2 linked regions of the Actinoplanes lobatus genome follow. The protein of the gene in region 2 interacts with the protein of the main gene of each other region in a pairwise test. Links are inferred from orthologs where the notes say so. Each region holds a gene or a part of one and is shown on either strand. Other genes may lie near its edges.

Region 1 (6,933 bases), 2.3 Mb from region 2 along the record:
ATCGACACCAGTCACCTGAACGTGAACCAGCTCCGCCGCCGGGTCGAGGAGCTGTTCGGCGGTGAGGACTCGCGCAAGCTGCGGATAACCGTGCTCTCCTTCGGCTTCAAGTACGGCCTGCCGCCGGACGCCGACTACGTGCTGGACGCGCGGTTCCTGCCCAACCCGTTCTGGGTGCCCGAGCTGCGCGAGCACACCGGCCTGGAGGAGGGGGTGAGCGGCTATGTCCTGGGTCAGGAGGGCGCGACCGACTTCGTCGCGACGTACGCCGGGCTGATCGCCGCCACCGCCCCGGGTTTCGAGCGCGAGGGCAAGCGCTATCTGACCGTCGCCATCGGGTGCACCGGGGGCAAGCACCGCAGCGTCGCGATCGCCGAGGAGCTCACCTCCCGGCTCAGCGCGATGCGGCTGTCCGCCCACACGTCGCACCGTGACCTGGGGCGCGAGTGACGGCGATCCGGGTGGTCGCCTTCGGCGGCGGACATGGGCTGAGCGCCTCGCTGCGCGCACTGCGGCACAGCGCCCGGGACCTGGATCTGGAGATCACCGCGATCGTGACGGTCGGCGACGACGGCGGCTCCAGCGGCCGCCTGCGCGTCGAGCGGGACGCACTGCTGCCCCCGGGTGACCTGCGCCAGGCGCTCGCCGCGCTGGCCGCCGACCATCCCACGCACCGGCTCACCGCGACCCTGATGCAGCACCGCTTCGAGGCGATGACGGCTGCGGCGCGGGAGTCCGTGACCGGCCGCGGCCCGCGGCTCGAGCGGCGCGCCGACCGCAGCAAGGACACCCTGGCCGGGCACCCGGTGGGCAACCTGCTGCTGCTCGGGCTGATCGAGATGCTCGGCGACCCGGTCGCCGCGCTGGACCACGCCGCCGAGATGGTCGGCGCGCAGGGCCGGGTGCTCCCGATGGCGCTGCACGCCGTCGGGATAGAGGCCGACGTGGTGCACGCCGACGGCTCCCGTGAGACGGTGCGCGGGCAGCACTCGGTGGCGGTGGCCGAGGGCCGGGTGGAGGCGGTGCGGCTGGACCCGGCGGATCCGCCGGCCTGCCCCGAGGCGATCACCGCGGTCCGGGAGGCCGACTGGCTGATCTTCGGCCCCGGCAGTTGGTACACGAGCGTCCTGCCGCACCTGCTGGTGCCACGGCTGGCCGAGGCGATCGTGGCGAGCCCGGCCCGCCGGCTGGTCACGCTGAACCTCAGCCCGGACAAGGAGACGATCGGGCTCTCCACCGCCGATCACCTGGCCGCCCTGCACTGGTACCTTCCCTCGCTCCGGGTGGACATCGTGCTGGCCGACGCCAAGTGGGCCGGGGAACCGGAACCGGTCCGCGAGGCCGCTCACGACCTCGGCGCCGAGCTGATTCTGGTGCCGGTGGCCGTTGCGGACGGAAGCCCACGGCATGATCCTGAGGCATTGGGCGCCGCCCTGGTGCCAGTATTGGGCGCCACTCGTTGATAACTGACGTAGTGGGGCACACACTGTTCAAGATCCGGCGCATGAGGTGACAACACGATGGCGATGACGGCAGCGGTCAAGGATGAGCTGAGCCGGGTCGACGTGCCCAAGCCCTGCTGCCGCCGGGCGGAGATGGCGGCGTTGCTGCGCTTCGCCGGAGGGTTGCACATCGTCTCCGGCCGGGTGGTCGTCGAGGCGGAGCTGGACACCGGCGCGGTGGCCCGGCGGCTGCGGCGGGAGATCGCCGACGTGTACGGCTACCCCAGCGAGGTGCACGTCCTGGCGTCCGGTGGCCTGCGCAAGGGCAGCCACTACATCGTGCGGATCGTCAAGGACGGCGAGGTGCTGGCCCGCCAGACCGGCCTGCTCGACGTGCGCGGCCGTCCGGTGCGGGGCCTGCCGCAGCACGTGGTCAGCGGCAACGTGTGCTGCTCGGTGGCGGCCTGGCGGGGCGCGTTCATGGCGCACGGCTCGCTCACCGAGCCAGGCCGTTCCAGCGCCCTGGAGATCACCTGCCCGGGGCCGGAGGCGGCGCTCGCGCTGCGCGGCGCGGCCCGCCGGATCGGCATCACCGCCAAGGACCGCGAGGTGCGCGGCGTCGACCGGGTGGTGATCAAGGACGGCGACGCGATCGCCGCGCTGCTCACCCGGGTCGGCGCCCACTCCAGCGTGCTCGCCTGGGAGGAGCGCCGGGTCCGCCGTGAGGTGCGCGCCACCGCGAACCGGCTGGCCAACTTCGACGACGCGAACCTGCGCCGCTCCGCCCGCGCGGCGGTCGCGGCCGCGGCCCGGGTCACCCGGGCGCTGGAAATCCTCGCCGACGACGCGCCGAACCACCTCACCTCGGCGGGCCGGCTGCGCCTGGAGCACCGTCAGGCCTCCCTGGAGGAGCTGGGCGCCCTGGCCGATCCCCCGCTGACCAAGGACGCGATCGCCGGCCGGATCCGGCGGCTGCTGGCGCTGGCCGACAAGCGCGCCCGGGATCTCGGTATTCCGGACACTGAGGCCGCTGTCACACCAGAGATGATGGCCTGCTGACAGGTGATGCCGATCACGCCCATCGAGGGACCTTCGGTCCTTATCGGGTATGGCCGGATGGGTGAGGCTGATGACGTCGTTAGGCAACGTCGCGGTGATCCGTTTAGGTAACGTTCAGGTCGCGCCCCGCCGCTTCGCGGGCGTGCGGACTCGGATAGTGTCGCGGATGACGGCGACGCTGCCGGCAGTTCGGCCGAGCCCCCGTCATCGAAAGTCTGGGTGTGGCGGCCGGACGCCTATGTCGGCCGTTCATACGGTCGGCATGCAGACCCCTCCGCCGGTCGCAGAATCCGGCGGACCGAAACGAGGAGACCACCTGTGACCATCCGGGTTGGCATCAACGGCTTCGGCCGTATCGGTCGTAACTTCTTCCGGGCGGTTCTCGCCTCCGGCGCCGACATCGAGATCGTCGGCGTGAACGACCTGACCGACAACGCCACGCTGGCTCACCTGCTCAAGTACGACAGCATCCTGGGCCGCCTGGGTCAGGAGGTCAAGGCGTCGGCGGACGAGATCACCGTCGGTGGCAAGACGATCAAGGCGTTCGCCGAGCGCGACCCGAACAACCTGCCCTGGGGCGACCTCGGTGTCGACGTCGTGATCGAGTCGACCGGCTTCTTCACCGACGCCACCAAGGCCAAGACGCACGTCGACAAGGGTGCCAAGAAGGTCATCATCTCGGCTCCGGCCAAGAACGAGGACATCACCATCGTGATGGGCGTCAACGACGGCCTCTACGACGGTGCGAAGCACACCATCATCTCGAACGCCTCCTGCACCACCAACTGCCTCGCCCCGATGGCGAAGGTCCTGAACGACACGATCGGGATCGAAAAGGGTCTGATGACCACGATCCACGCGTACACCCAGGACCAGAACCTGCAGGACGGCCCGCACAGCGACCTCCGTCGCGCCCGCGCCGCCGCGCTGAACATCGTCCCCACCTCGACCGGTGCCGCCAAGGCCGTCAGCCTGGTGCTGCCGGAGCTGAAGGGCAAGCTGGACGGCTTCGCGCTCCGGGTGCCGATCCCCACCGGCTCGGCCACCGACCTGACCTTCACCGCCGCCCGTGACACCACGGTCGAAGAGGTCAACGCCGCGATCAAGACCGCCGCCGAGGGCGCGCTCAAGGGCATCCTGGTCTACACCGAGGACGCGATCGTGTCGGCCGACATCGTCACCGACCCGGCCTCCTGCATCTTCGACGCCGGCCTGACCAAGGTCATCGGCGGCAACCAGGTCAAGGTCGTCGGCTGGTACGACAACGAGTGGGGCTACTCGAACCGCCTCGTCGACCTGGTCAAGCTCGTCGGAGCCTGATTCTCATCATGAAGACTCTCGACGACCTGCTCGGCGAGGGTGTCTCGGGTCGGCGCGTGTTCGTGCGCGCCGACCTGAACGTCCCGTTCGACAAGGCTGCAATCGACCCGCAGGGCCATGGCGTCATCAGCGACGACGGCCGCGCCCGCGCGGTTCTGCCGACGCTGATCGCCCTGCGTGACGCGGGCGCTCGCGTGATCGTGGCGTCCCACCTGGGCCGCCCGAAGGGCGCGCCGGACCCCAAGTTCACCCTGGCGCCGGTCGCCAAGCGGCTGGGCGAGCTGCTCGGGTCCACCGTGGTCTTCGCCGACGACACCGTCGGCCCGGCCGCCACCGAGGCCGTCGCGGCCCTCCAGGACGGCCAGGTGCTGCTGCTGGAGAACCTCCGCTTCAACGCCGGTGAGACCTCGAAGGACGACGCCGAGCGCGGCGCCTTCGCGGACCAGCTCGCCGCGTTCGCCGACTTCTACGTCGACGACGCGTTCGGCGCGGTGCACCGCAAGCACGCCTCGGTGTTCGACGTCCCGGCCCGGCTCCCGCGCTACGCCGGTGGTCTCGTCCTCAAGGAGGTCGAGGTCCTCAAGAAGGTGTCGGAGAGCCCGGAGCAGCCCTACGTCGTCGTGCTCGGCGGCTCCAAGGTCTCCGACAAGCTGGCCGTCATCCAGGCGCTCCTGCCCAAGGTCGACAAGCTGCTCGTCGGCGGCGGCATGTGCTTCACCTTCCTCAAGGCCCAGGGCCACGAGGTCGGCAAGTCGCTGCTCGAGGCCGAGATGATCTCCGTGTGCGCCGATCTGCTGGAGCAGGCTCAGGGCCGGATCGTCCTGCCCGTCGACGTCGTCGCGGCCGCCGAGTTCTCGGCTGACGCGGCGCACGATGTGGTCTCCGTGTCGGAGATCCCGGCGGACCGGCTCGGCCTGGACATCGGCCCCGAGTCCACCTCGCTGTTCGCTGAGGCGATCGCCGGCGCGAAGACCGTGTTCTGGAACGGCCCGATGGGCGTCTTCGAGCTCGCCCCGTTCGCCGCGGGCACCCGTGGCGTGGCGGAGGCGATCACCAAGATCGACGGCTTCTCGGTCGTCGGCGGCGGTGACTCGGCGGCGGCGGTCCGTACCCTCGGCCTGGACGAGTCCGCGTTCGGCCACATCTCCACCGGCGGGGGCGCGTCCCTGGAGTACCTCGAAGGCAAGACGCTGCCGGGCGTCGCCGCACTGGAGAAGTGATGACGACCCGTAAGCCGATCATCGCCGGCAACTGGAAGATGAACCTCAACCACTTCGAGGCGAATCTCCTGGTGCAGAAGCTGGCCGCGAGCCTGACCGCCGAGCAGCTGGAGGCCGTCGAGACGGTCGTCCTGCCGCCGTTCACCGACCTGCGCACCGTCGAGTCGGTGATCGCGGACGGCAAGCTGAAGATCAAGTACGGCGCGCAGGACGTGTCGCCGCACGCCGGCGGTGCGTACACCGGTGAGATCGCCGGCGCCTTCCTCGCGAAGCTGGGCTGCTCGTACGCGGTGATCGGGCACTCCGAGCGCCGCGAGTACCACAACGAGAGCGACGAGCTGATCAACGCGAAGAACAAGGCGGCCTTCGCGGCCGGCCTCGTTCCGATCTTCTGCGTCGGCGAGGGACTCGACATCCGCGAGGCCGGCAACCAGGTCGAGCACGTGCTCGCCCAGGTCGACGCCGGGCTGGAGGGGCTCAAGACCGAGCAGCTCCAGCAGATCGTGATCGCGTACGAGCCGGTGTGGGCGATCGGCACCGGCAAGACCGCGACCCCGGACGACGCGCAGGAGGTCTGTGGCGCGATCCGGGCGCGGCTGGTGGAGAAGTTCGGCGCCGAGGTGGCCGATGTCGTCCGTATCCAGTACGGCGGCTCGGTCAAGGCGGCGAACATCGCCCAGATCATGGCGCAGCCGGATGTGGACGGCGCGCTGGTCGGCGGCGCGAGCCTGGACGCCGAGGAGTTCGTCTCCATCGTGCGTTTCCCGGAGCACGTCGCACGCTAAGAGTAAATAGCGCGTGCCCGGCCGTATGAATCGGCCGGGCACCCGCTATTGTGGGACCGCTGCTGTGCCCTTCGAGAGGAATGAACCCGACGATGCCGATCGCGTTCGCTTACACGTTGATCGTGTTGCTGATCATCACCAGCGTTTTGCTGACACTGCTGATCCTTCTCCACCGGGGCAAGGGCGGCGGCATGTCCAGCATGTTCGGTGGTGGCGTCAGCTCCAGTCTGGCGGGCTCCTCGGTCGCCGAGAAGAACCTGGACCGGTACACCGTTCTGGTGGGAATCATCTGGTTCGCCTGCATCGTCGGGCTGGGCTTCTGGCTCAAATTGGAGCTGGCTGCCTGACGGCGGCTCGTAGTCGTAGAATCTGCCGCGCGGCCGGTTTCTCCGGCCGCGCGGTTTTTTGTCATCACCGTCCGGTTTGCTCCTCATCTCCGCTTCGAGCCGGACAGACCTTCGAGGCCCCTCGAGACAGGAGTGACGTCCGTGTCCAGTGGCAGCGCTATCCGTGGCAGCCGTGTCGGGTCCAGCCCGATGCGACCCGACGAGCGCACCGAACCCGCTCCGCGCCGGCAGGTGACCTATTTCTGCTCGGCCGGACACGACAGCATCATCTGGTTCGCGGCCGAGGCCGCGATCCCCGAGACCTGGGACTGCCCACGCTGCGGTCAGCCCGCCGGGCTCGACAGTTCCAACCCGCCGGGGCGGGCGCGCACCGAGCCGTACAAATCGCATCTGGCATATGTGAAGGAACGGCGCTCCGAGGAGGACGCGGCGGCGATTCTCGCCGAGGCGCTCGCCAAGGTCCGCCAGCGGCGCGGCGAATGATCGACAGCGCACCGGCCGAGCGGGGCGGCCGGTGCGCTTCTCACCAAGCCGGCTCTTCTCACCAAGCCGGCTCTTCTCGCCGGGCCGATGTGTCCGCTCAGGCCAGCGGGCTGGTGTCTCGGGCCACGAAACGGGCGCCCGGGTCGGAGATCTCCAGATCCTCGAAGCCCAGCCGGCGGTAGAAGGCGTAGGCGCCGTGGTTCTCTGCGGCCATGCCGAGATGCACACCCGTGACCCCGGCCGCGCGCAGGCCGTCCAGGAAGGCCGCCATCAGCCC
Region 2 (6,878 bases):
GATCCCGATCAGGAAGCGCGCCACCAGCACCACGGTGAAGCTCGTCGCGAACGCCGACATCAGGTTGGCGGCACCGACCAGGCCGACCAGCAGGCCGAGGACCAGCCGCCGGTCCAGGCGGCCGGTCGCCACCGTGACCAGCGGCGCTGACACAGCGGCGACCAGACCGGGCACCGTCACCATCAATCCGGCCACCCCCTCGGCCACCCCGAGCGCCGCTCCGACCGGTGTGAGCAGGCCGACCGGCAGCAACTCGGAGGTCATCAGGGCGAAGATGCCCAGGGTCACCGCGGCGACGGCCACCCAGCCGCGAACCGGCCGGGCCAGGACCTCAGTGGTCATCGGGTGCGGTGCGGCAGGTGACGTTGATCCGGTTCCACGCGTTGGCGGTGAGGATCAGGGCGATGAGCCGCGCCAGCTCCGGCTCTTCGAAGTGGCGGGACGCTTCGGCGTACACCTGATCGGAGACGCCGTGCGGCAGAAGGGTGACGGCGTCGGTGAGGGCGAGCGCCGCCCGCTCGCGCTCGGTGTAGAGGCGCGACTCCTCCCAGGCGGTGAGCTGGAAGATCCGCTGTTCGGTCTCGCCGGCCTTGCGGGCGTCACGGGTGTGGTAGCCGATGCAGTAGGCGCACCGGTTGATCTGCGCCGCCCGGATCTGGACCAACTCGGCCAGAACCGGGTCGAGGCCCTGTTTCGCGGCCGCATCGAGGGCGAGCATCGCCCGGTGGACCTGGGGTGCGGCGGTACGGAAGGTCATGCGCTGTTCGGTCATGAACTGAGCCTAGGAACGGAAGTGACCTCAGCTATGGTTCATTTCCATGCCGGATTCATGGGTCACTTCGCTGGATGGGCCGGGCAGCCGCCGGGCGCGGTTGATGCGGGCGCTGCGTGACGCGATCCGGTCGGGCCAGCTGAAACCGGACACCCGGCTGCCGTCCTACCGGGCGCTCTCCGCCGACCTCGGCATCGCCCGCAACACGGTCGCCGAGGCGTACGCGGAACTGGTCGAGGAGGGCTGGCTGACCGCCCGGCAGGGCTCCGGTACCCGGGTCGCGGCCCGTGCCGCCCCGCCCGCCGGCAACCGGCCACAGCAGCCAAGCGCCCACGACCGGCGGCCGGTGCACGATCTCGCGCCGAGCTCGCCGGACGCCGCCGCGTTCCCGAGGGCCGCGTGGTCGACGTCGGCGCGGCGGGCGCTGACCGCGGCGCCCAGTGAGGCGTTCGGGCCGGGCGACCCTCGTGGCCGGCCGGAACTGCGGCGGGCGCTGGCCGAATACCTGGGCCGGGCCCGGGGCGTCCGCGCCGACGCCGACCGGATCGTCATCTGCGCCGGGTTCGCCGGCGGTCTACGGTTGCTCGCCGAGTTGCTGCCGAGGACGGTCGCGGTGGAGGCGTACGGATTGCGGTTCCATGGCCAGATCCTGGAGAACGCAGGGATCCGGACGGTCCCGCTGGCCGTCGACGAGCGTGGCGCCGACATCGCGACGCTGCCCGGCAGCGGGGCGGGCGCGGTGCTGCTGACGCCCGCGCACCAGTACCCGACCGGTGGCGCCCTGCACGCGGCCCGCCGCACCGCCGTCGTCGACTGGGCACGCGCCTCCGGCGGGCTGATCCTGGAGGACGACTACGACGGCGAGTTCCGCTACGACCGCCAGCCGATCGGCGCGGTGCAGGGCCTCGACCCGGATCGGGTGGTCTATCTGGGTTCGGCCAGCAAGAGCCTGTCCCCGGCGCTGCGGCTCGGCTGGATGGTGCTGCCGGACCACCTGATCGACGACCTGCTCGCGGTGAAGGGCGGGCGCGAGTTCTGGTCCGGCGTCGGCGACCAGCTGACGCTGGCCGACTTCCTCGCCTCCGGCGGCTACGACCGGCATCTGCGCCGCAGGCGCCAGACCTATCGCCGCCGGCGGGATCTGTTGGTCACCGCCCTCCAAGAGCGACACCCAACGGTACGGGTGACCGGTATCGCCGCGGGCCTGCACGCCGTGCTGGCCCTGCCGCCGGGCAGCGAACCCCGGGTTCTGGCCACCGCCCGCACCCTCGGCGTGGCGGTCGACGGCCTGTCCGCCTACCGTCATCCGGCCAGCCCGATGCCACCGCGCGACGGCCTGGTCGTCGGCTACGGCACCCCACCGGAACATGGCTTCGCCGCCGCCGTCCACGCCCTGTGCGCCGCCCTGGATTAGGGCTTTCTGGTGATCACCGGCCGATCCACCGAGGAGCTCAGGCCGCCGCCTCGGAGGCGAAGAGGGGCAGGCCCAGGCGGCGGGAGAGGAAGCGGGCGGCCAGCAGGCCCCGGACGCTGTTGCCGAAGTTGTCCAGCGGCGGGGCGAAGGTGGCCAGGGAACCTCGTCGGGGGGAGGGAAGCTCGCCGGCGGTCGAGACGTACTCATCCGATGCCATGTTCGACTCCGTGACGTGACGCCGGTTGCGGGAGGTCACGCTGACCGGGCGCCGCGTGGCGTCCTTCATCCCGGACGGGTGAGGCGACGGGCCCGCGACGGCCGCGACCATGACCGTACGCCGAGGAGAGGATCGACATGGCAGCGGTGACGGTGGACCGGGATCGTCTCGTTCGGACGTTCCTCGACCTGGTCGCGATCGACAGCCCGACCGGGCAGGAGCAGCGGATCGGTGTGGAGTTGGAGCGCCGGTTCACGGAGCTGGGCGCCGACGTCCGCCGGGACGAGGCGGGCAACCTGATCGCCACCCTGGCCGGTGGGCCGGGGGAGGGCTTCCTGATCTCCACGCACATGGACACCGTCGGCACCGACGTCGGGATCCGGCCCGTCATCGGCGACGACGGGGTGATCCGGACCGACGGTTCCACCATCCTCGGCGCCGACGACAAGGCCGGCATCGCGTCCTGTCTGGAACTGTTGACGCTGCTGGGGGAGCATCCGGAGCTGCCGCATCCGACGATCGAGTTCGTCGTGTCGGTGGCCGAGGAGGCCGGCCTGGTCGGGTCACGGCAGCTGGACGTGGCGCGATTGCGGTCCACCCACGGGTACGTGTTCGACACCGCGGGCGCGATCGGCTCCATCACCTACTGGGCGCCCACCGCGATGGACGTCGACATCACCGTGCACGGGCGCAAGGCCCACGCCGGTGTGGAGCCGGAGAAGGGTGTCGACGCGCTGCGGGTGGCGGCCGAGGCGATCGCCGCGATGCCGCTGGGCCGCATCGACGACGAGACGGTCGCCGGCATCGGCATCCTGGCCGGCGGGGAGGCCCGCAACGTGGTTTCGGCCACCGCCGTCCTCACCGGTCAGGCCCGCAGTCACGACCAGGGGAAACTCGACAAGCAGCTGGCCGCCATGCGGGCCGCCGTGGACGCGGCGGCGCGGCGGCACGGGGCGACCTACGAGTTCGTGGCCGAGGAGATCTACCACACCTACCACATCGACCCGGTCGCGAAGCCGTACCGGGACGCGGCCCGCGCCATCCGGGCGCACGGCATCGAGGTGATCGACCGCAAGTCCGGCGGCGGCACCGACGGCAACTTCCTCAACGCCCGCGGGATCCCGTGTGTCGGCCTGGCCACCGGCATGGTCGACGAACACGCGACCAGCGAGCACATCGCGATCGACGACATGGTGGCGGCGTGCGCGATCCTGTTGACCATCGCCACCCAGCAACAGTGAGGGAGCTTTCATGCCAGGTCACATCGTCCCGATGGGCGCCGGCCGCGCGGTGATGGACCGCCGCGACGACCCGCTGCACGACTACGTGCTGGAGCTCACCGGCAAGGACGACCCGGTGGTGCTGTTCCTGCCGACGGCGACCGGGGACGACGCCAGCTACATCGTGTCGTTCTACGAGGCGTTCCACTCCGGACGGTGCCGGCCGCGGCATCTGCGGTTGTTCCACCGCGACTTCGACGACCTGTCCGGCATCGTGCTCGGTGCTGACGTGATCCATGTGGGCGGCGGCAACACCGCCAACATGCTGGACGTGTGGCGGCGGCAGGGCGTGGACACGCTGCTGCATCAGGCGCTGGCCGGCGGGGCGGTGCTGACCGGTGGCAGCGCCGGCGGGCTGTGCTGGTTCGAGGGCGGGACCACCGACTCGTACGGGCCGACGCTCCAGCTGCTGAACGAGGGCCTCGGCATGATCAAGGGCAGTTACTGCCCGCATTACGACGCCGAGGACCAGCGGCGGCCGATCTTCCACGCGGCCCTGCTCGACGGGTCCCTGGAGATGGGGTACGCCTCCGGCAACCGTGTCGCCATCCGGTTCACCGCCGACGGGGAACCGGTGGAGGCGGTCACCTCCGAGCCGGGCGCCCAGGCGCTGAAGGTGTACGCCCACGACGGCAGGATCGTCGAGGAGGAGATCCCGTGCCGCCTGCTCGCCGAGCGGGTGGCCAGCCGCAGCGTCTCGACCTGAGCACGGGAAACGGCCGGCGGCTCACTGGGCCGCCGGCCGTTTCGCCGTCCTAGACGGCCGGTGCCGCGAACAGGATGATCGACACCCGGGTCGGGGTGACGTCCAGCTCGCGTTGCATGCCGACCCGCTGGATCACCGCGTAGCCGGGGGTGCCGGCCGATCCGGTCGGATTGAGCAGCACCAGCGCCCGTCCCGCCTCGACGAACGCGTCCGAGTCGGGCCGCAGCACGTCCCCGCAGGCGGTGGTCTGCCCGGTCGGGTCGCTGATGGTCAGCGAGAACCTCTGCAGGCCGGTGTAGGCGGTGGCCAGAGTGAACCCGGGCACCGGCGGACTGCCGACGTACGCGAGTGTCGCCGACCGCCCCGGACCCGTCTCGGCCCGGTACGGGGTGACGTCGAACGTGCCCTCACCCGGCAGGTTGAGCCGGATCGGACCGCTCGGCGCCTGGCAGGTACCGCCCTTGACATGGGCGTTGTAGCCGTTCGCCGGCTGTGCGGGCGGGGTGACCGCGCCGGCCGACACCAGGATGCGGGCCCGGGTCGGCACGATGTCGAGCTCCCGCTCCAGCCGGGTCCGTTCCAGGACGGCCACACCCTGTACGCCTCCGTCACCGGCCGGCAGCAGCTGCGCCACGGCCAGTCCGGCCCGCCCGAACCGGTCCTCCTCGGGCTGGAGCAGGTCGCCGCACGCCACGTCCCGCCCGCCCTCGGTCAGGACCAGCGAGAACCGCTGGCCGCTGTAGATCGCGCCGACACCGAACCCGGGCACCTGCGGCGCCCCGTAGAAGCCGAGCGCGGCGCCCTCGGCCCGGTACGGCTCGACGTCGTGGCTGCCGCCGCCGGCCAGGTCGATGTGCAGGTCCTGGCCGGGTTCCGCGCAGCTGCCGTCCCGGATGAAGCCGTCGTAGCCGGCCGCCTCCTGTGCCCGGACCGCGACCGGCGTCAGCACCAGGGCGAACACGCCCGCGGCGGCCAGGACGGACCGCATCCACCGCTTCGTCATCGCAGCCTCCTAGCTGGTGCCGTAGACGAGCGCCGCCGTCACCAGCGCCACCACGGTCGAGACGAGCCACATGATGAACATCGGCAGCGAGAAGGAGTGCCAGATCGCGAACCGGCTGATCCCGGTGGTGCCGGTCTCGTCGGCGGCGATGCTGGTGACCTGCGAGCCGTTGGCCGGGAAGAAGTAGATGCCGATCGCGGCCACCGAGAACGCTGCCAGGAACTGCGGCGGGATGTCCAGAGCCAGACCGATCGGTACGATCGCGGCGAGCGCCGCCGCCTGGCTCGTGGTCAGTGCCGCCACGATGAAGATGGCGATGGCGATCGTCCATCTCGCCGCCTCGACCAGGCCACCCATGGCGTCGACGATCGCGGTCTCGTTCGCCGCGATCCAGGTGTCCGCCAGCCAGGCGATGCCGAACAGCGCGATCAGGCCGACCAGGCCGGAGGTCATGGTGCTCTGCGTGACCACGTCCTTGATCTTGACCTTGCAGAACAGCACGATCAGCGTGGCGGTCACACCCATCACGATCTGGATCACGATCGAGGTGCTGATCGGCACCAGGTTGCCCTCGTCGTCCGGGAAGGCCGGGCGCAGCGACTCGACCATGCCGAGCAGCACGATGACGGCGATACCGGCCAGGAAGATGAACGTGCTGCGCTTGGCCTCCTTCGGCAGCTGCCGGGCCTCCAGCACGCTGGTGTCCACCGGCTTGATCTCGCCGGACGAGATCCGGCGCTGGTACTCCGGATCGTCGGCGAGTTCCTTACCGACCCGCATCTGTACGAAGGACGCGGCGAGCAGGCCCACGACACTGGCCGGCAGCACGACGATCAGGATGTCGCCGATCCCGAAGTCGACCGGGTCCAGCAGGCCGACCAGGGTGGCCATCGAGGCGCTGACCGGGCTGGCCGTGATGGCGAACTGTGACGCCGTTCCCGCGACTGCGAGCGGCCGCTCCGGTCGTACCCCGTTGAAATAGGCCACCGCGAAGATGACCGGAATCAGCGGGTAGTAGATGAAGCCGGTGCCCGCACCGAGGGTGAAGATGAACGCGACGACCGGCGCGATGAGCGCGATCAGCGCGGGTTTGCGTTTCAGGATCTTCTTGGCGACCTCGACCAGATAGTCGATGCCGCCCACGGCCTGCATGGTCGACGCCGCCGTGATGACGGACAGAATGATGAGCATCGACGAGGTGGGCGGCTCGCCCGGCGCCAGCCCGAAACCGAACACCAGCACCGCAAGGCCGACCAGGCCCCACAGCCCGAGGCCGATGCCGCCCATCCGTACGCCGAGCAGGATCGCGCCGATGACGACGACGCCCTGCAGGATTATCAGCCCCGTTCCCACGTGACCTCCCGGCTTTCACCGACGCGCCCGAACGGGCCCTCCGTCCGCAAGCGTCGATAAAGGATCGGGTGACCACGTGGAAACCTGGCTCATCCCCGAAGGATGACCCGTTCCGGTCAGCTGCTTCCGGCGA

The links.
Region 1: the proteins of BJ964_RS28780 (region 2) and tpiA interact in binary tests that used the Escherichia coli proteins (3 or more experiments, as listed by UniProt). The link is inferred for Actinoplanes lobatus from one-to-one orthologs.

Annotation. Positions count from the first base shown.
Region 1 is NZ_JACHNC010000001.1:3,993,806-4,000,738, forward strand. Bases 3,934-6,933 are described here. They hold tpiA (triose-phosphate isomerase), read left to right. Parts: upstream 3,934-5,040; coding sequence 5,041-5,826; downstream 5,827-6,933. Other genes in these bases: BJ964_RS18730 (phosphoglycerate kinase), read left to right, coding at 3,934-5,041; secG (preprotein translocase subunit SecG), read left to right, coding at 5,919-6,173; BJ964_RS18745 (RNA polymerase-binding protein RbpA), read left to right, coding at 6,315-6,656; BJ964_RS18750 (GNAT family N-acetyltransferase), read right to left, coding at 6,754-6,933. Also shown: RNase adapter RapZ, read left to right, coding at 1-450; BJ964_RS18715 (gluconeogenesis factor YvcK family protein), read left to right, coding at 447-1,463; DNA-binding protein WhiA, read left to right, coding at 1,521-2,501; gap (type I glyceraldehyde-3-phosphate dehydrogenase), read left to right, coding at 2,820-3,821; more of BJ964_RS18730, read left to right, coding at 3,830-3,933. UniProt on the Escherichia coli protein: Involved in the gluconeogenesis. Catalyzes stereospecifically the conversion of dihydroxyacetone phosphate (DHAP) to D-glyceraldehyde-3-phosphate (G3P).
Region 2 is NZ_JACHNC010000001.1:6,272,695-6,279,572, forward strand. Bases 1,648-4,592 are described here. They hold BJ964_RS28780 (M20/M25/M40 family metallo-hydrolase), read left to right. Parts: upstream 1,648-2,540; coding sequence 2,541-3,644; downstream 3,645-4,592. Other genes in these bases: pdxR (MocR-like pyridoxine biosynthesis transcription factor PdxR), read left to right, coding at 1,648-2,186; BJ964_RS48215 (glutaminase), read right to left, coding at 2,224-2,403; BJ964_RS28785 (Type 1 glutamine amidotransferase-like domain-containing protein), read left to right, coding at 3,655-4,389; BJ964_RS28790 (hypothetical protein), read right to left, coding at 4,439-4,592. Outside these bases: BJ964_RS28760 (MFS transporter), read right to left, coding at 1-342; BJ964_RS28765 (carboxymuconolactone decarboxylase family protein), read right to left, coding at 332-772; more of pdxR, read left to right, coding at 819-1,647; more of BJ964_RS28790, read right to left, coding at 4,593-5,392; BJ964_RS28795 (anaerobic C4-dicarboxylate transporter), read right to left, coding at 5,402-6,745; BJ964_RS28800 (hypothetical protein), read right to left, coding at 6,862-6,878. UniProt on the Escherichia coli protein: Cleaves the N-terminal amino acid of tripeptides.